3 regions of the Methylovorus glucosotrophus genome follow, and region 2 is predicted to be linked to each of the others. Evidence: riboswitches for the same ligand, from Rfam matches in the RefSeq annotation. Region 2 holds a riboswitch; each other region holds the start of a gene.
The links. A riboswitch is a leader RNA that binds a small molecule or an ion and turns the genes downstream of it on or off. The one in region 2 is predicted to bind cobalamin.
Positions count from the first base shown of each region.

Region 1: it holds a riboswitch for cobalamin, as region 2 does, so the genes downstream of both, FNL37_RS11425 (TonB-dependent receptor domain-containing protein) here and FNL37_RS08455 (ribonucleoside-diphosphate reductase subunit alpha) in region 2, are expected to answer to the same signal.
Region 3: it holds a riboswitch for cobalamin, as region 2 does, so the genes downstream of both, FNL37_RS04520 (TonB-dependent receptor) here and FNL37_RS08455 (ribonucleoside-diphosphate reductase subunit alpha) in region 2, are expected to answer to the same signal.

Region 1 covers NZ_VMSE01000002.1:98,863-105,884, forward strand. The annotation lists gene FNL37_RS11420 (hypothetical protein) at 77-640, opposite strand; gene FNL37_RS11425 (TonB-dependent receptor domain-containing protein) at 738-2,468, opposite strand; cobalamin riboswitch at 2,751-2,966, opposite strand; gene FNL37_RS11430 (hypothetical protein) at 3,053-3,283, shown strand; gene FNL37_RS11435 (cell division protein ZapA) at 3,280-3,585, shown strand; gene FNL37_RS11440 (DUF2237 family protein) at 3,878-4,237, opposite strand; gene FNL37_RS11445 (EVE domain-containing protein) at 4,377-4,838, shown strand; gene FNL37_RS11450 (pyridoxamine 5'-phosphate oxidase family protein) at 4,840-5,403, shown strand; gene FNL37_RS11455 (cytochrome D1 domain-containing protein) at 5,496-6,566, opposite strand; gene ilvA (threonine ammonia-lyase, biosynthetic) at 6,804-7,022, opposite strand, start outside.
Region 2 covers NZ_VMSE01000001.1:1,808,181-1,815,202, reverse strand. The annotation lists gene FNL37_RS08470 (LysR family transcriptional regulator) at 1-370, opposite strand, end outside; gene metE (5-methyltetrahydropteroyltriglutamate--homocysteine S-methyltransferase) at 469-2,769, shown strand; gene FNL37_RS08460 (EamA family transporter) at 2,858-3,730, opposite strand; cobalamin riboswitch at 3,945-4,201, shown strand; gene FNL37_RS08455 (ribonucleoside-diphosphate reductase subunit alpha) at 4,346-7,022, shown strand, end outside.
Region 3 covers NZ_VMSE01000001.1:959,317-966,338, forward strand. The annotation lists gene FNL37_RS04515 (MFS transporter) at 1-329, shown strand, start outside; gene FNL37_RS04520 (TonB-dependent receptor) at 406-2,502, opposite strand; cobalamin riboswitch at 2,619-2,814, opposite strand; gene FNL37_RS04525 (hypothetical protein) at 3,006-3,494, shown strand; gene FNL37_RS04530 (patatin-like phospholipase family protein) at 3,526-4,461, opposite strand; gene FNL37_RS04535 (EAL domain-containing protein) at 4,907-7,022, shown strand, end outside.

The sequences.
Region 1 (7,022 bases), on a different contig from region 2:
GCATGCAGCCCAGCAGATTGCCGGGCTGAGAATGTTGATGGACTGACGTGGGGCGCTACACGCTACCCGACAAAGATTAAAGCGATATGCGGCTGGGAGCGGCGATACGCAATTTGAATAAACGGGCTGCCAGCCAACCAATCGCCACATACATCAACGCGTAGCCTACATAGGGCATGTAATACTTGGCTACGCGGACGCTAAATTCGGTAATGGTCAGGCTATCCACTTTGTCTGAAAACGCAAACCAGAATGCATTGGATACCACAAAAGCAATGCTGGTGGAGCCCCAGGCAAACAATGCAAATGGCAAGATGGAAAATGGCTTGTCACTATCCGCCAGTAACCGTCCCGCGCCCCATACCAGGCCATAGGTGGGAATCAGGCCCCAGTAACCAGGCGACATGCAGTAATCCGACACGCCTTGCCAGCCCATGGCATACCCATCCATGCCAAATGCCGCAATCAGCGCCAGCCCCAGCCAACCGGTGTTCGTAATCAGCAAGCCGCCCATGAACAGCACCGCCAGCGTGGCGTCAGGCAGGTAAACATCATTGCCGAAATGCTGGGTGCGAGTGGCGATGATCAAAAGAATCAGGATAGCGCCCACCCAGAAAGACTGCTTGTTGTGCTGCGGCATTTCGTCAAAACTCCGTTGTGCTTGCTTAGTGCCTTGGATTGTAACCTCAAACTGGTAGATTTAAAAAAAGACCCTCCATAAATGAAGGGCCTGAACTTTATTTTGAAGGCGAGTAACGTACACTGATGAAGAGATTGGTCCCAGGGGTACCGTACGGTGGTGCAGTAGGGGTGAAGGTCGTAGCGGTTGTTACCAAGGTGTAGTCTTTATCCAGCAAATTATTCAGTCTTGCATTCAATGACCAGTCTTCATTGATTTTGTATTTTCCAGTGAGATTAACCAGGGTGTAACCAGCCATAACGATTTGGTTCTCAGGATCATTGAAGCGCTTGCCACTGGCGATTACTTCTGTCCCGATCTCAAACTTTCCCCATACCTGCCCCAGCCAGAGAGAGCCATATTGACGTGCCCGACGGGCAATCACTTTTCCGGTATCTTCATTCCGTGGATCTTGTACATCTGCGCTTGCTCGCAGGTGATAATTTTCTATCCAGCCCTCATAGCTTAATGTGGCGCCTTTAATTTTGGCGGAGCCTACATTGCTGGGAAAATCTGTCAGGGTGCCATTTGTACCCACCAGCAGGTTGTCAATTTCGTTATGGTAGGCCGTCAAGCTGATACGGTGATGTCCTTGATCGTAGACAACGGCCGCTTCGGTATTGCGTGATGTTTCAGGTTTAAGGTTGGGGTTGCCTTGATAGGTATAGCCAAATCCATAATCCTGAAATGGAAGATATAAATCATTAAAGGTCGGTGCCCGGAAGGCTGTACCAAAGCTTCCATTCACGCGCCAGTAATCATTAAGGCGATACCCATATCCTATGTTCCCGGTGGTATGTTCCCCAAATTGGGAGTTATTGTCTCGGCGTAAGCCAAACTTGAATGCATGGGCATTTTTCTCAAGCAGATAGCTTGCAAGGTAGCCATTATTAAACCGTTTGTCGACGGTGTAGCTGCCATTCCCATCGACCTTGTCTTCTAGTCTGTCATAGGCAAGAGTTAATGTGCCCAATGGCAAGCGCAAGTCATTCTGCCAATAGTGTTGGCGCTGCTTGGTGCGCAACGAGCTGACGCCGAAACTGCCGACGCTGTAAAGATCGTCCTGGCTTTCGCCTATGCGGAACTGGCTCTGCCAGTATTCGGTGATTTTGTTTTTGCTGGTAAGGGCAAAGCTTTGTTGACGCAAATCCTGATTGGCAGGAAAGTCATTACCGTCAAAGTCATAGTGACCATTTGATGTGTATACCTGAGCACCAATTTCATGACCTTCTGCCAGAGTGTGGCTGATGTTGCCATTAAAGCTCAGATTGCGAAAACCATCGTGATCTTGATCTCGTCCGGATTGGGTCCTGAATGACGAAATACCATCTGTGGTGAGCGACGCGACGCTCGCAGCATAGCGAGTATCGCCCACGGAGCCACTCAAGGCCGCAGATGCCTGTTGTGTGTTGTTGCTGCCATAACCTGCAGATGCTGACAGACGGGGTTCGCCTTTGCCCTGTCGGGTAAAAATCTGTATTACACCGCCGATGGCATCTGCTCCATACAGGCTTGATGCCGGGCCACGCAGGATTTCAATGCGTTCAATTTGCTCAGGCAGAATTTGGCTCAGCGTGGTGGTTCCTGTTGTCGCTGAGCTGACTCGCATGCCATCAATCATTACGACTACCGCTTGTGAACCTGTGCCGCGCAGGTGGATATTGGTGGTGGCGCCCAGGCCGCCATTGGATTCTATTTGAATCCCGGGTTGGGTGCTTAGCAGTTCTGCCAAAGTGGATTGACCGGCGCGCTCAATTTCTTCGCGGGTAATGACGCTGACGTCTGCCAATACATTCTCGCGGGATTCTGCGATGCGACTAGCAGTGACCACGACTTCATCGGTGTAAATGGAGGTGGCCTCCGCGTATGCGCCCGTCGTAAACAGCAAGCCTATCGTACTTGCCAGTATGGTTTTGTTCATGAATACCCCTTTGTGTGCATGCGACCCCGCATGCGAGAAATAAAAAGGGAATACCGTGAGGGAAGCTGTTGAATCTATCCGGAACGAAGGCGCAATATGAAATTAAGTTATCTGCGATTCGCTGCGAAAACCGTCACCCCGCGGTATTGCCTGCTTGTGAGCTATCGGGCCGGTCTCCGGGCTTATACGTTTTGTTCATTCGCCTTCCCATGCATGTGCACAGTGGCTTGTTGAATGAACCGCACGTAATTACCGTTGCGGGGGCAGCACAGGAATAGTTGCTCGATTAATCGTCAACGCACCTGTTTCCCAGTTTCACCCGGTTTGCAGAGCAGCAAATCGGGCACCAGATAACGTGCATAGGATTATACGGGATGCAAAAAATTTCACCAAAGCGAGATTAAAACTTAACGTGTTGTAATACTTTCAAAAATGCTCGTTAGCAGTTGACCATGCAAGCTTTTTACAATTATAGTGCCGATATGGAATCCGATCTGAAAGCCCTCGAAGACAAGGTAGGTGAGCTGGTGCAGCTTTACCATGCCGTGCGTTCGGAGAATCTGCAATTGCGTCAGGAGCTTGCCCAAAGCCGTGATGAATCGCGCCTTTTGAAAGAGCAAATGTCCAAGGCTGGTAGCCGGATCGAGGCTCTGTTAAGCCAATTGCCAGAAGGTAGCCTATGAGCGAAGTGCGTGCAGTTGATGTCAACATCATGGGGCGGGAGTTCAAGGTTTCCTGTACGGATGATGAGCGTGAAGGATTGATTTCAGCCGTCACGTATCTTGATCGCAAGATGCGTGAAATTCGCGATACCGGCAAGGTGATTGGCATTGAGCGTATTGCGGTGATGGCCGCCCTCAACATGGCGCATGAGCTTTTAACTACCCGTAGCGGCGGCTTTGACATCGGGGATTTGAAGCGTAGAATGATGTCCATGCAGGAACAGATTGACGAGGCGATTGCCGAGCAAAACAAGTTGTTCTGATCAAAAATTTTCTTTTGCCATGTCTGTCATGGCGCCAGTTTGTTCCCTGCGGTATTGTTTAGGTCATAAATTCCTTGAACTAGTCTTTGGCATCGGTTTCGGTGTGTTGATTCACTGTTGAGCGCGCTCCTAATGTGGGTGTACCTGATGTGTTCCACGCTGTTACCACTTGAACCTTTTGGTTCAGGATGCTGGCCTGGGTGATGCTTGCGGGGAACTCCCACATTGCAAAAAGCACGTGATTCCAATGGAACCCCGTGCTTTTTTTATGGCGATATCCTGCTGGTTTGGGTTATCGCAGTTCGTGGTATTTCAAATCCCCCAGACTCACAATCTCCAGCGCACGCTCGTGCGTGGCTTCCAGGATCACCGGCGGCGCAAACCCTGCCTCTGCAGCTTCATGCCAGCGGGCGGCGCACAAACACCAGCGATCACCAGGTTTCAAGCCTTCAAATCCATATTCAGGTCGTGGCGTGCTAAGGTCATTTCCCCGGGATTGGGAAAATGCCAGAAACTCTTCAGTGACTTGCGCGCAGACAGTGTGACTGCCTGTGTCTTCGGGGCCGGTTTCGCAGCAGCCGTTACGGGTGAAGCCGGTCAATGGTTGAGTGCTGCAGGATTGCAGCGGGGTACCTAACACGTTTTTTGCCATGGTGCAGTTCCTGTATCAGTGCTTGGTGTGGGTATACTCCTCGATCTTGAAATGCAGAACCGAGAAGCTGGTTGGGCTTTGACGTTACGCCATTGAGTTGGATTATCATACGTAAAACTGAACGTCATAGAGAAGAAAAATGCGATATTGGTTAATGAAGTCTGAGCCCGGCGATGTGTCGATTGATGATCTTGCCGGTTTTCCCAATCAAACGGTGGACTGGTATGGCGTCCGTAATTATCAGGCACGCAATTTCATGCGTGACCAGATGAAGGTCGGCGATGGCGTGCTGTTTTACCATTCCAACTGTGCCGAGCCAGGCATTGTCGGTATCGCCGAAGTGAGCCGGCTTGCCTATCCTGACCGGTTGCAGTTTGTTGAGGGGCATAAATATTATGACCCCAAGGCAACGCCAGAAAATCCCCGCTGGTTCAATGTGGACGTCAAGCTGGTGCGTAAAACCCGTCTCTTGAGCTTGAAGGAAATGCGCGAAACACCGGAGCTGGAAAGTCTGCGCATTCTGCAGCGTGGTAATCGTCTTTCCATCACCCCGGTAGATCCGCGCGAATGGAATTTCATCATGAAGCTGCTGGAAGCCTAGCATGAGCAAGCAGTTTGATGCGCTTGGCCAGGAGCACATGGAGTTCATCTGGCAGCAACCCATGTTCTTTGTGGCTACTGCCGCGCCGGAAGGCCGGGTCAATCTCTCGCCCAAAGGTTTGGATTCATTGCGCGTGCTGGATGCCAACACCGTGGCCTGGCTGAATGTGACGGGCAGCGGCAATGAAACGGCTGCGCATCTGCTCGAAAACCCGCGCATGACACTGATGTTTTGTGCGTTTGAAGGCAAGCCGCTGATTTTGCGTCTGTATGGGCAAGCGCAAGTGGTGCATCCGCATGACCGTGCCTGGAATGACTGGGCCGCCCGCTTTGAGCAGCTGCCGGGAACACGCCAGATTTTTATATTGAAAGTTGATCTGGTGCAGACTTCGTGCGGCATGGCCGTGCCCTTGTTCAGTTACCAGGGCCAGCGCACCCAGTTGACGCAATGGGCAGAAAAACAGGGCGAAGCAGGCATGCGACGTTACTGGCAGGACAAAAACCAGCGCAGTCTGGATGGCAAACCAACCGGGATTTTTGGCCCGGATCTGTTTGATCCCATTTAACCGCTTTTTCACACCTCGCGTGCAAGCGTGAAAAAGAAAAAAGCCCGCAATTGCGGGCTTTTTTGTACTGATCGAAACTGCCAGTCAGTGATTTAAGGCTGATCCAGGCTACCCATGGATTTAGGGTAAGTGACCAGGCCCCAAGGCATATCCTTGTCGGTCACGCGTTTTACGACATCCAGCGTCGTCGCATCAAATACCACCACTTCGTTGGATTTGCCGCATGCCAGCAGAATCTGCTTGTCATCTGGGGTGAAGCTGAAGTGCCAGCAACGATCACCGGTGGTAACAGACTTCACCTTGCTGTAGGTCTTGGCATCGTAGACTTCCAGGGCTTTTTCCTTGGAGGTGGCGACATAGATGTGCTTGCCATCGCGGTCATAGGCGATGCCGTAAGGACCCTTGCCGGTATCTACAGTCTTTAATACCTTGAACTTGTCATCCAGCACGACAAACTTGTTGCCGAACTCCAGGGTGGCGACATAGGTTTTGCCATCAGGGGAAACCTTGATGCCGCGTGGGCGTTCGCCGTATTCCTTGGTCTTGACGGTTTTCAGCAACTTGCCTGTGGCAATGTTGTGGACGGTGATGGTGTTGTCAGCCTCATTGGTGATAATCAGCTTTTTGCCATCCTTGGAGAATTCAATGCCTTCGGTTTCCGGGCCGCCGACAATCTCACGGATTTTCTTGCCTTTTTTCAGATCCACAATGGCGATGCGGGCTGGCTCGTCATCATCATCGTCATCTTCCTTGGCTGCGGGTTCACCTGGTTTTGGTGGTGGGCCGCCTTTGGAGCTGGGCTCAAAGGATACAAAGGCGAGGTCGCCCTTGATGCGGACAAATTCGGGGTTTTTGCCGATGTCGATATGCTGCACCAGCTTGCCAGTGGCGGTATCGATCACGGAGATATTGCCATTTTCCTTGTTGGCGGTGATGAGCAACTTGCCATCCGCCGTGACGCCCAGGCCACGTGGTGCCTTGCCCTGAATGTCGATGGTTCTGCTGGTTTCCAGCGTATCCAGATTAATGACGCTGACACCGGCATCCTGATTGGTCACATACGCGATACCTTTGTCGGCCATTGCCGCATGGCTTGCCAATAGTCCGCTGGCTGCCAGGATCAAGGTGGCGCTAAACCTCATGACGAGGGGGGTAGATTTCATGCTGACTCTCTCCTTCTTACGTGGTGGTTGACGTGCTTTTTATGATCTGTTGTAGGCAACGTCAAAATGCATAGGTTCATTGCCGTGCAGCATGCCTGGGGGCATTGCACGGGGCCGCTGACATCCATGCAAAAATCGTGCTGGAAAATTAATTCGAATTATTTCAGCAACTTGAAGAAATCCCCCAAAGAAACTGGCTGTAAGCAACCACCACTTTGGTTGCTTACAGCCAAAAGCCTAGCCTAAAAATAATTCATAGGCGGGGTTGTGGCTTTCATTCCAGTAGGGGTAACCCAGGTTCTGCAGGAAGTCGGCAAATGCCTGCTGGTCTTCAGGCGGAACCTGCATGCCGACCAGCACGCGGCCGAAGTCTGCGCCGTGGTTGCGATAATGAAACAGGCTGATGTTCCAGTTATGCCCCATGGTGTCGAGGAAATTCATCAACGCGCCGGGTTT
Region 2 (7,022 bases):
CCAGCTCCACCTCCGGCCAGGCACGCCTAAAGGCATCCATCACCGGCGTCAGCCAGTCAAAGCAGGTGTGGCATTCCAGCACAATGCGCAACTCGCCGGATTGGTCGGACTTCAGCCGCTCCAGATCGCGCTCCGCCTGCGCCGTGGCTTCCAGCACGATGTCCGCCAGCTTGAGCAGGCGTTCGCCCGCAGGCGTAAAGCGCAAGCCGTGCGCGGTGCGCTGAAACAGCGTGATCTGGTAATACTGCTCCACCGAGCGTATCTGGTGCGAGAGCGCCGATTGCGTCAGGTAAACGCGCTCGGCGGCCAGCGCCAGCTTGCCGCTTTCGGCAATGGCCTTGAAGGATTTGAGATGTCGGATTTCGATCATGATATGAATTTAATTCAAGTTTAATGGAAAAAAACTCGCTTTATTAATTCGATGATAGCACGCAAACTGCGGCCTTCGTTATTGAGAGGTGAGTTGTCATGATCAAAGCCCATATCCTGGGGTACCCGCGCGTCGGGGCCAACCGTGAACTGAAAGTCGCGCTGGAGGCGTTCTGGAAAAGCGCGCCCGGCGAAGAAGCCCGCCATGAAGCCGCGCTGGAGCAAACCGCGCGCCAGCTGCGCGAGACGCATTGGCAAAAGCAGATAGACGCCGGCCTGGCCTTTATCAGCGTCAATGATTTTTCATGCTACGACCATGTGCTGGACCACACTGTGCTGTTTGGCGCCACGCCGCCGCGCTTTGGCTTTGCCGGGCGGCCATTGCAGGCGCAGGACTACTTTGCCCTGGCCCGCGGCAATGCCGAGCAGCCCGCGCTGGAAATGACCAAGTGGTTTGATACCAACTACCACTACCTGGTGCCAGAACTGAGCGCGGAGACCGAATTTTCCATCAACGCCCATGCGTTTCTGCTGCAGATAGACCAGGCGCTGACCACCGGCGCCGAGCTCAAGCCCGTATTGCTGGGCCCGGTGTCTTGGCTGTATCTGGGCAAGAGCCGCGATGTCGGGTTTGATCGCCTGAGCCTGCTGCCTGCCTTGTGCGCGCAATATGCCGCTTTGCTGAGCGAGCTCAAGCTGCGCGGCATTGCCTGGGTGCAGATTGATGAGCCGGTGCTGGCCCTGGACCTCGATGCACGCTGGCTGGCGGCGTTTGCTGATGCCTATGCCCGCATCCGCGACCACAGGCCCAAGCTGTTGCTGACGACGTATTTTGAGAGCGTGGCACGCTATGTGGGCGCGGTCACCGCTTTGCCAGTGGATGGCCTGCATATCGACCTGGTGCGGGCGCCAGAACAGCTCGCCGCTTGGCTGGCGGCCTTGCCCAGCCACTGGGTGCTTTCCGCCGGGGTGGTGGATGGCCGCAATGTCTGGCGCAACGATCTCGACAAGACCTTGCAGCTGTTGCAGCCGGTAGCGCAGCGGCTGGGAGATCGCTTGTGGATCGCGCCATCGTGCTCGCTGTTGCATGTGCCGGTTTCGCTGGCGCAGGAGTCGTCTATGGACGCAGAAATACGCTCCTGGCTGGCGTTTGCCGATGAAAAACTGCGTGAGTTGCAGCTGTTGCAGCAGGCGCTGAATCACGGGGTGGATAGCGTGGCTGCCGAGTTTCAAGCCGCGCGCAAGGCCATCGCTTCTCGTGGCGCATCGCCACGTGTGCATAACGAGAGTGTGCAGCAGCGCTTGCAGCATCTGCCGCAGTTATCCGCCGAGCGTAGCAGCCCGTTTGCCGAGCGGCGTCTGGCGCAGCAAAAGCGTTTGCGGCTGCCTTTGCTGCCGACCACCACCATAGGCTCTTTTCCGCAGACCGCCGATATACGCGCCAGCCGGGCAGCGTTTCGCCGGGGCGATCTGAGTGCGCAGGATTACACGCTGGCCATGCAGCAGAATATCCGCCATGCCATTGAGCAACAACTGGCGCTGGATCTGGATGTGCTGGTGCACGGCGAAGCCGAGCGCAACGACATGGTGGAATACTTCGGCGAGCAGCTGGCAGGCTATGTGTTCAGCCAGTACGGCTGGGTGCAGAGCTATGGCTCGCGCTGCGTCAAACCGCCGATTATCTATGGCGATGTGCATCGTCCGCTGGCGATGACGGTGGCGGAGGCCCGCTACGCGCAGTCGCTCACCAGCAAGCCGGTCAAGGGCATGCTCACAGGTCCGGTGACCATGCTGCAATGGTCGTTTGTGCGCGATGACCAGCCACGCGAAACCACCGCCTTGCAACTGGCGCTGGCGATACGCGATGAAGTGGCCGATCTGCAGCAGGCCGGCATTGCCATCATCCAGATTGACGAACCTGCCTTCCGCGAAGGGCTGCCTTTGCAGCAGGCCAAATGGGCGCAATATCTGGCATGGGCGGTGCGGGCATTCAAGCTATCGGCCAGCGTGGCGGAAGACGGCACGCAGATACACACCCACATGTGCTATTCGGAGTTCAACGACATTCTGCCGTCGATTGCCGCGATGGATGCCGACGTGATTACCATTGAGACGTCGCGCTCGGCGATGGAACTGCTGGATGGCTTTGGCGAGTTTGATTACCCCAACGACATCGGCCCCGGCGTGTATGACATTCACTCGCCGCGGGTGCCGAGTGTGGAAGCCATGACCACCTTGCTGAAGCGAGCGATTGAGGTGATCCCGGTAGAGCGTCTGTGGGTGAATCCGGATTGCGGCCTCAAAACCCGCGGCTGGCCGGAAACAATCGCCGCCCTGCAACACATGGTCGCCGCAGCGCGTCAGCTCCGCCACGAGAAGCTCAATCACAAGGCGGCGTGATCTCGGGATTATCGCTCGTGTAAACCTTGCCAGCGGCCCACGTATCAATGCATGCGTTGGCCGCTGGCATTTTTAATGCCCGGCTTGGTCAGGCGCTAATCACCAGCAGGCTGCCCAGCATCATGACGATAGCAGCGATCAGCTTGCGCAGAATGTCTTTTTCCTTGAACACCTGATAGCCCACCAGCACCTGCAACACCATGCTCATCTGAAACAGCGCCAGCGTGTACGCCACCAGCATGTGCGACAGCAGCACCAGCGTGCAGTACTGCATGATGAAAATCATGACGCCTATGCTGGCAATCGTGGGCAAATGCGACAGCGAGGTTTTGGTGCTTTCTTTAACACTGGCGGGTATGAACAGCAGATTCGCCAGCATCACCAGCGGCAAGCCCAGCAGCGACCAGAACACCAGCGTGGCCAGCGGCCCGCCATCCGTCACCGCGTTTTTCAGGAACAGCGTGCCGATGGAAAACAGCAGGATGGACAGAAAACGCGCCTGCACGCCGCGCTCCTTCAGCAACAGCAGCATGCGGTTGGCCTCGCGCTGACCGTTGGCAGGCATCAGAAAGAAACTGCCCACCACAATAATCGCCACGCCTGCAAAGCCCTGCAGGGTAGGCACCTCGCCCAGAAACACAATGGCGAGCAGCATGGAAATCACCACCTTGTAAGCATTCAGCGGCCCAAACACCGACAGATCGGTTTTGGCGAGCGACATCACCATGAACATCCAGCCGCCGACATCGAGCACGGCCGCCAGCAAGACATTCATCCAGAACGCCTGCGGCAGGCTGGCAGCATGCACCACAGGCACAAACGGCAGCGCCAGCACGCTCAACACCACATAGCTGGTCGCCACCATGAAGAAGGGGTGCAGCGGATGCTGCGACAGTTTTTTCTGATAGACATTGGCGAGTATGGAAAACACCAGCCTGCCAAACACGAACGCGATTTCCACGAACAACAACTTTCTTTTATGGGGGATGAAATGCCGGGGGGAGGGCAACAACCGACATTATGCGGTCGTATGTCATGCGATTGAAATATTTGTCGCCCGGGCCTGCGCCATCAGGCGTTTTGGCTTGCGGCGATAGCTTGATTCCGCCCAGAGTACATAGGGCGTTATTCCCATATTTTGTATTTCCCTGTTGACGATACCACTCCCTATTGTGTTACATTGCCAGCACTACGGTCCTCAAGGTTTGATTCAAACCGCGAGTTAAAAGGGAATCCGGTGCGTGTGTCTGCAGAATATTTCTCGCCGATATGCAACGCCGGGGCTGCCCCCGCAACTGTAACCAGCCATCGGGCTGACGTCATGTCAGTCTGGTAGCGCAAGGCATCTGAAGCCACTGAACCTGCCGGGGTTCGGGAAGGCGCCAAGCGTAAGGCCGGGAGCCAGGAGACCTGCCGTGGATTTTTTCAACGCGTTTGAGGCGGGGTGTCCTCGGCAGATGGAAGGTTTGCGCCTTCTCCCTTGCTGGTCCTGGTGGTGGATGTACAGCGGCAATGCAATGTCATTGCGCCTGCGTACGTCGGTTGCCGACTCCCGCTCCTGATAGGAGCCAAGTAGATGGATGATATCAATACCGCGCAGCCGGTTTTAAATGCTGCACTCCCCAGTTTGCAAGTCATACGCCGTGATGGCGCCGCCGTGCCGTTTGCCGCCGACAAGATTTCGATTGCGCTGACCAAGGCGTTTTTGGCGGTGGCGGGCGAGCACTCGACTATTTCCAGCCATATGCGCACCGAGGTGCAGGCGCTGACCGATACCGTGGTGGCCGCCCTGGTGCGCCGCAAGCCAGCCGGTGGCTCCATCCACATTGAAGATATTCAGGATCAGGTAGAGCTGGCGCTGATGCGCTCCGGCGAGCATGACGTGGCGCGTGCCTATGTGCTGTACCGCGAAAAGCGTGCGGCCGAGCGCGCCGCCCAGCAAGCGCCTGCGCCCACCCTGCATGTGCTGCAGGATGGCAAGCGCGTGCCGCTGGACCAGCAGTTGCTGCTGAGCATGGTGACCGAGGCCTGCGTGAATCTGGGCGATGCGGTGCAACCCGCCGTGATTGTGGAGCAAGCCATGCGCGACCTGTACGACGGCATGCCGTTTGATGAAGTGCGCCGCGCGCTGATTCTCTCCGCCCGCAGCCTGATTGAGCGCGAGCCTGCTTACAACTACGTTACCGCCCGTTTGCAGCTGGACCTGGTGCGTGCCGAGGTGCTGGGCGAAGCCGTGAGCCACACCGCCATGGCGCAGCGCTATGCCGAATATTTTCCGCAATACATCAAGACCGGCATTGCCGCCGAATTGCTGGATGAGCGCCTGGCGCAGTTTGATCTCAGCCGCCTTGCCAGCGTACTGGTGGCCGACCGCGATCTGCAGTTCGGCTACCTGGGTTTGCAGACGCTGTATGACCGCTACTTTTTGCATATTGAAGAGCGCCGCATTGAACTGCCGCAGGTGTTTTTCATGCGCGTGGCCATGGGCCTGGCGATCAACGAGATTGACCGCGAAAGCCGCGCCATCGAGTTTTACCATGTGCTGTCGAGCTTTGATTTCATGAGCTCCACGCCAACCTTGTTTAACAGCGGCACGCGCCATTCGCAGCTGTCGTCGTGCTACCTCACCACCGTGAGCGATGATCTGGATGGCATTTACCAGGCGATCAAGGAAAACGCGCTGCTGCAAAAATTTGCCGGTGGCCTGGGCAACGACTGGACGCCAGTGCGGGCGCTGGGCTCGCGCATCAAGGGCACCAATGGCAAAAGCCAGGGCGTGATTCCTTTCCTGAAAGTGGTCAACGATACCGCCGTGGCGGTGAATCAGGGCGGCAAGCGCAAGGGCGCGGTGTGTGGCTATCTGGAAAGCTGGCATCTGGACCTGGAAGAGTTTCTGGACCTGCGCAAGAACACTGGCGACGACCGCCGCCGCACGCACGACATGAACACCGCCAACTGGATTCCTGACCTCTTTATGCAGCGCGTGCAGGCCAATGCGGATTGGACGCTGTTTTCGCCGTCTGACGTGCCGGATCTGCATGATCTGTATGGCAAGGCTTTCGAGACGGCCTATACCAACTACGAGCGCCGCGCCGACCATGGCGAAATCAAGCTGTTCAAGCGCGTGCCCGCGGTGCAGCTGTGGCGCAAGATGCTCTCCATGCTGTTTGAAACCGGACACCCATGGATCACCTTCAAAGACCCGTGCAATATCCGTTCGCCGCAGCAGCATGTGGGCGTGGTGCACAGCTCCAACCTCTGCACCGAGATCACGCTGAATACCTCCGAAACGGAAATCGCCGTGTGCAACCTGGGCTCGGTGAACCTGATGGCGCACCTGAAGCCCGAAGGCGACAGCTACGTGCTGGACCAGACCAAGCTGGCCGCCACCATCCGCGTGGCGATGCGCATGCTGGATAACGTGGTTGACATTAACTTCTACGCCGTGGGCAAGGCGCGCAATTCCAATTACCGTCACCGCCCGGTGGGCCTCGGCATCATGGGTTTTCAGGATGCCTTGCACGCCATGCGCGTGCCGTATGCCTCATCCGCCGCAGTGGAATTCGCCGATCACGCCATGGAAGCCGTGTGCTACAACGCCTACCTCGCCTCCAGCTATCTGGCGGAAGAGCGGGGCGCGTATTCCTCCTTCCGTGGCAGCCTGTGGGATCAAGGCATATTGCCGCTGGATACGCTCAGTCTGCTATCCGAAGCACGTGGCGGTCAGGTGGAAGTCGACCGCTCAAGCACGCTGGATTGGGATAGCCTGCGCCAGCGCATACAGCGCGTGGGCATGCGCAACTCCAACTGCGTGGCGATTGCACCCACAGCGACGATCTCCAATATCGTCGGTGTCTCCGCCAGCATCGAGCCGGAATACCAGAACCTGTATGTGAAATCCAATCTCTCCGGTGAATTCACCGTGGTGAACGAGCAACTGGTGCAAGACCTGAAAGCGCGTGGCCTGTGGGATGAAGTGATGATTGCCGACATCAAGTATTACGACGGCTCGCTGGCCGCCATCGAGCGCGTGCCGGCGGACCTCAAGCAGCTGTACGCCACGGCGTTTGAGGTAGACCCGGTGTGGCTGGTAGAAGCCGCTGCCCGCCGCCAGAAATGGATAGACCAGGCGCAATCGCTCAACCTCTACTTCGCCGCGCCATCCGGCAAAAAGCTTAATGACGTCTATCTGCTGGCCTGGCTGCGTGGCCTTAAAACCACGTATTACCTGCGCTCGCTGGGCGCCACCTCGG
Region 3 (7,022 bases), 850 kb from region 2:
CCGTGATTACCTTGCTGGGGCTGATGGTGATGACCATAGCGCCGCTATGGGCACCTGTGCCGGTGATCGCCATCACCGCCTTTGGTCTGGGCGGTGCCTTTACCCTGGGCATGACCTTGCCGCTGGATAACACCGCCAACGCGAGTGAAACCAACGCATGGACCGCGTTTGTGCTCACCATTGGCTATCTGGTCGCCGCGACTGGTCCGCTGGCATTCGGCTATCTGCGCGATGTAACAGGCAGCTATGCCAGTTCGCTCTATATGCTGATTGGCATTGCCGGGTTAATGATAGGCATGGCCTGCTGGCTCAAGCCTGCCGCCCACTAAAGAAAACGCCCCGCGCTGCGGCAAGGGGTGCTTGGCGGCAGGGCAGGGCGTCAGTGTCGCGTTTCTCCGGCAGTAATCAGTAGCTGACTTCGGCCGTTAGTTCCAGACTACGTGAGGGGCCGAGGATAAACTGGCTGGTGTCGTAATAGGTGCTGGCGTAGAGCTTGTCACCCAGATTGCGGGCGTTGAGGCGCAGGGTGGTGTGGCGGTTGGCACGCCAGGCAATGTTGGCGTCATACACGGTATAGCCCGGCATGACCGAGGTGTTGGCCGTGTCGGCGTAGCGTTGCCCTACCAGTCGGGCCCCCGCACCCATGGACCAGTCACCCAGCTGGTAGTAAACCCAGGCGTTGGCGACTTTCTCCGGTACATTGGTCGGCGTATTGCCTGCGCGTGAGGCACCGCTTTCCAGCAATTCGTCATAGCGCGCCTTCAGCAGTGCCACATTGGCGTCTACACGCCAATGTGCGCTTGGCAGCAGCAGGGTGGAAAGCTCCACACCGCGTGAAGACTGCTTGCCGCCTTGCACTGTCAGCCGCTGATCGGCAGGGTCGCGTGTCAGGATGTCGTCCTTGGCGATGTGGTACAGCGCCAGCGTCACTTCGCCTTTGCCGTGATCCAGCATGTGCTTGATGCCGACTTCGGCCTGTTTGGCGGTGGTCAGCTTGTAGGCTTTGCTGCCGGGACGCAAGGAGACGATGGACGATACCGGGTCCGAGCCCTGGCTGTATTGCCCATACACGGCCAGGCCAGGAGTAGCGGTGAACACCGTGCCCAGGCGATAGGAAAAGGGCGAGTAATCCTTGTCGAAGGAAGTGCCCTTGATGAAGTTCTGATGATCGACATTGATCCAGTCCTGGCGCAAGCCTGCGGTGAGTTTCAGTCGCTCGGTCAGGTCCAGCGCATCTTCCACAAACAGGGCGTTTTGCAAGGTGCGTGCCTTGAATTCGGGGATGGTCGGGTCCAGCGCGGCATCGGAGTAGTAACCCGGCGCAAAACCCTTGGCCGGCACGGTGTTACTTCCATCCGTGCCATCATAAAAGTTGTCGATATAACGCAGATCCACGCGCGTGGTTTCCCAGCCCATGGCCCAGCGGTTCTTGTGGCCGAAGGCATCGGCTATGCTGGCCAGTTCCAAGCGGTTGCCCAGCTGTTTCAGCTGGTGTTTGATCTCGGTATAGCCCGATCGCGTTACGGTATTGCTGGCACTATCGAGAGCATAGTATTCCAGGTTGCGCCAGTGGCGGCGGCTGTTAAACCAGTAGCTGATGTTGGTGAGTTTCAGGCTATCTGAAATATCCCATTCCACCTTGGCGCGCAGGCGGTCATCGGCAAAATCCATGGCACTGTCTTGCACGTTGTAATTCTGCTTGCGCAGGCTGCTGTCGATGCGGCCATCGCGCAAAGGGATGCCGGTGTAGGTGGTCGGGGAGTCTTTGCTATGATCAAAGGTGAAATCGACGCGCAGACGATCGCTGGGGACCAGTTGCAGGCCGCTCATGAGCTTGCGGCTCTGATGCTCGCCACGGTCCACATAGCCATTGCCGCCGGTGGCGGAGGCATCAATGCGGAATGCGCCTATCTCGCCCACGGCCCCGGTGCCTCCCACGCCAGCGCGGTATTCGCCGCGGGTGCCCCAGCCGGTCAGTGCTTCAAATGAAGCTTCACGGCTCGGCGCCTTGCGTATGCTGTTGATGATGCCACCCACGGTGCCGGTGCCAAACAACACCGAAGCTGGCCCGCGCAACACCTCGATGCGTTCATAGCCCCAGGTGTCGGAGGGAAACGTGATCGTGCTGGCGGCGGTCAAGAGCCGTACGCCATCTTCTGCCTGACCGATGGAATCATTGCCGCTAAAGCCGCGCGCTGAAAAGGCATTGCCCACGCCGAGATTGCTGATGTCGCTGATACCGGTGCTGCGTGATATGGCTTCGCGGATACTGATATCGCCGCGGCGGCGTATGGTGTCGGCATCCACAGCCTCAATGCTGGCGGGCGTTTCAAATGGCGTCAGGCCGAGGCGGCTGCCGGTGGAAAGTGGCTGTTTGAGGCGGGATTCGGGTTTGAGGCTTTGTGCGGATACTTCGACTTCTTCCAGCGGCTGAATATCTTCAGCGTAAGCGGACACGGAAAAAAGCAAGCCGGTCAGGCTCGCCATGGCAGTGCGTTTCATGGGCGTTTCCTAAATGTTCGCATGCGACCCCGCATGCCGATTCATCATGGAAAAACCACAGAGCCTGAGTATGAGATGGCTGATCAGCCTTGCCCAAACACCGCGCCCCGCGGTAGTTCCTTCGTGACTGGCAGGCCGGTCTCCGGGCTCGCGAGGCTTGATGCACCGCCTTCCCAGGCACAAGGCCCAGTGGCGTCGATGGCACATCCATACTCGCTTACCGTTGCGGGGGCAGCACAGGCATTTCACCTGTTTCCCGTTTCACCTTTCCCCTCGAGCGAGAGGGCAGGCACCTGGCAGTGTGCATAGATTATAAAGGGGAAGCTTGAATAAGTATTAAGAAATGTTAAGAGGCACGCGCAGTGGGCCTTTGGCAGGAGAAGGTGACAATTCTGTCACCCCTGGATCGACGGATTTTGCATGGGCTGTATACTTTCTGCATAAGTCTTGATCTGGCTACATGAGGCCTTTCAGCTCGTGAAACTCTCTTAATTATTGTGCGCATGAACCTTCTGTTTATATCCGCGAAGCTTGCCCGGCTGGTGCCGCTATTTGGCGCTGCCGGACTGCTGTTGACGCTATCTGCCTGCGACAAACTGCCCGGCTGGGCGGCTGCCTTGCTGCATACTGAGGTCAAGACCAGCCCACTCTCGGGGCCAGACAAAAACCGGGATGGCATACGCGATGATATTGAGCCGCTGATTGCGCAATCCTCCAGCTTGCCTGAGGTGATTTCGGTCAGAACGACCTATGCGAAATCGCTGCAAAAGATCGTGGAGTTTGATTTTGAGCATGCCCAGATGCTGTCCGTGTTGAAGTCGGAATACTCCCGCAGCCTGGCTTGTGCCATGCTGGTGGACGATGGGTTTATCGACAAGCTGAATAGCGCGACTTTCAACACCCCGCAGCGGATTCAGCAGCAGGATGTGTTTCAGAAGAGCATCAGCGGACAGGCGTTTGATTTTGATTCCCTGTCACGTTTGTGCAGTTAGCCGGGGCATTGCATGGTGATGCTGGCAGCGCTTAGCGCGCCAGCGCCTGATAGATCGTCTCCAGCGTGGCCTTGTTGGCTTTGATCAGTTTTTTGGCTTCCGCTTTCAGGTTTTCAATATTGCCCTTGGTGGCGTTATCCATGTCATCCGAGGCGATGCTCAATTCCGTTTGCAGCCGGTAGTAATGGTCGCCCAGTATCATCTGCATCTGGTAATTGGCGGCATCGGCCACGCCATCAAACATGCAGCTCAACAGCGGTAGCACCCAGCCAGCCTTGCCCCAGTCTTTCGCCTCATCAAAGGTAATCGGCCTGATCAGCTCGCCGGTGCCTAGCGAAACCAGCAGAAACTCGGTTTCATCCGGGAAAATGCGTTTGGCTTCGGCATAAGCCGATACCGAGGGCGAATTGATAAATACGCCACCATCCACCAGGGTTTTCAGCGAGCCTGCTACTTCGATCTGGGTGGGTTCAAAATAGGTAGGCGCGGCCGATGTGGCACGCGCCACGTGTTTGAGCAGCAGCGGTTTGTGTTCATCTTTCCAGCTCTTGAAAAAAATAGGCTCGCGGTTTTGCAGGTCATAGCTGGTGATCAGGGTGTTGGTCAGGCAGTCCTGCAGCGCGTCGTCTTCAAAATACTCCTGCAGCACCTGCTCAATGCCATCGGCGGAGTAAAGCTCATCGGCAATCCCGCCTATGGAGGACACGCCCTTCCACAGCGAGCGCGAGAAGATCTCCTTGCCACGGGTTTCATAGATATTCACCAGATCTTTCGCCGCATATCTTGCCTTGCCCGAGGCATCTTTCCTGGCGCAGCCTATCGCCAGAATGCCGCCGGTCGACGTGCCCGCAATCAGGTCAAACAATTGCCAGACCGGCTTGCCCAGATGGGCCTCGATATCGGTCAGTATCAGTGCCGGGATCAAGCCGCGGATACCACCCCCATCAATGCTTAAAATTGTTTTCATCTCAATCCTCCTGAAAGTGTTGATCTGTAAAGCAGCTTCAAGTCTTGCGTATCGTTTTGCCCCGGTGCGGTGCAACTTCTGTGCGTGTGCTGAAATGAGAAATGCAGTGCATGCGCGCACCCGGTTTATTTTATATTATTCAGTTGCTTACTGCTGGGTGCCAGATGCATATTAAGCCTGTTTGGGCGCTAAAGGGAATCAAATCATCCAGAGTCTTCGATATGCGGCCCTCAGGCTGCAAGTCTGGTCACCCCATATGCGATAAGTCATTGCTATTATTTGAATCGGCAATACAATCCTCCCATCCTTCAAATGTGATTCAAGACACAATTATTCAGGGTCAAGATTTAATCCTGCGGACCGTAAATTCATCACACGCCAGCGTGTTATGTAGCCAAAGTTGACTCGCGGTCTTAACGGCAAAACAAGAACTATTGAGTGCGGGATGCGACTAGCTAAATTCAAATATTCAGGACATGCCATCACGGCAGGCTCTGCACTGCGCATGCTGATGCAAAGCCTGCTGGCACTGGTATGCATTTCGGCCGCAGTCTATGCGGTCAGTGCAGAGCAGCTGGAAAGTGGTGGCTTGCCCTTTGCCAGCAAGCCTTTGGCCTCAGATACACTGGAACTGACGACGCAGGAATTTGCCTGGCTGAAGGCCCATCCGGTCATTACTGTAGGTGTGCATCACGGCTGGATGCCGATCGAGTTCCTGTCGGAGGGCAACGAGTTTCGCGGAATCACCGTGGATTACCTCAAGCGCTTCGAGCGGCTTCTGGGCGTGCGTTTTCAACGCAGCGAATACTCTGAAAATCCGGCGACCGAAACCGCCGACATGCTATCCGGTATCGCCAGCGTCAAATCGCTTAATGGCAGCCGCTTTGTGGCGCTGCCTGAGCCTGTGATTTCGGTGCCTTACACCATCTATATCCACAAGAAAAACGACACCATCCGCACCTTTGCCGACCTCCAGCACAAGCGCGTCGCGGTATTCAAGAATGGTCCCCTGGCTGGCTTGTTGACCAAGGATCAGCAGGGTATCGAGTTATTCAAGGTGGATATCGCCGAAGAGGCGTTTGTGGCGCTGGAAACCGGCAAGGTAGATGCCTACATCGGCAATCCGCTGGTGGTGGATTATGTCTCGAATGTGCAGGGCATACGCTATCTGGCCAAAGCTGGGTCCACGCCTTACAAAGCCAGCGTGAACATGGCGGTGCGCAAGGACTGGCCAGAGCTGGCCAGTATCCTGCAGAAAACACTGAAGCATCTGGAGCCAGAGCGTAGCGACATTCTGAATGACTGGCGCCTGCAGCCTGGCAGCAAAACCGGTTTATTGCCTTTCCTGCTGGCAGGCCTGCTGTTGCTGGCGACCATCATTGTGCTGCGCGGCTACCGGCTCAAGCGTGAAGTGGCAAGGCAAGCGGCCGCCTCGCAGAAACTGATCTGGAAACAGGCCAATTACGATTTTCTGACCGGCTTGCCCAATCGTCCCATGTTCCACAAACAGCTGGCGGAAGAAATCCATAAATCGCTGCAACACCAGCAGCCGCTGGTGCTGATGTTTCTCGATCTGGATAACTTCAAGCAGATCAACGATCAGCTGGGGCATTCCATCGGTGACAAGCTGCTGGTGGAAACCGGCGCGCGTATTGCCGCCGTCGCCCGCGATTGCACCCTGCTGGCACGTCTGGGTGGCGATGAATTCACCATTGTGCTTTCCAATGTGCAAAACCAGCAGCAGGTGGAGTGGCTGTGTGAGCGCATTCTGCGCCAGGTCTCGCTGCCATTCACCATTGAAAACCACGTGGTGTATGTGACCACCAGCATAGGCATTGCGTCTTTCCCCGAGCACAGCCGGGATGTGGAAACACTGATGAAATATGCCGACCAGGCTATGTACGAAGCCAAGCGTCTGGGCCGCAACCGTTACCAGTTTTTCTCGCCATCCATGCAGGAGCTGGCCGCACACAAGTTGCAGGTCAGCAATGATTTGCGGCATGCGCTCAACCGGCACGAGCTGGTGATGTACTACCAGCCGATTGTGGATCTGGCGACCAACGAGATACACAAGGCCGAAGCGCTGGTGCGCTGGCAGCATCCCACACGCGGACTGGTGCCGCCCTTCGAGTTTATTCCGGTGGCGGAAGAAACCGGCATGATCAATCGCATGGGCGACTGGGTGTTCCGCCAGTCAGCACGCGATACGGTGACGCTGGTGCAGGAATCGCTGGCCTCGCGCAGTGCGCCGCCTGAGGGCAATGTGGTGGATGCGACCATCTTCCAGGTCAGCATCAATGTGTCGCCGCTGCAATTCCAGAGCAGCCAGGAGTTGCAGACCTGGCAAGCCTATCTCGACCAGATAGGCCTGCCTGCGGAATGCCTGGCCATTGAAATTACCGAAGGCCTGCTGCTGGAAGCGTCTGATCAGGTGAAAGCCACCCTGACCCAATTCCGCGACGCCGGTATTGCCACCTCGATTGATGACTTCGGCACTGGCTATTCCTCGCTGGCCTATCTCAAGAAGTTTCATATCGACTTCGTCAAGATTGACCGCTCCT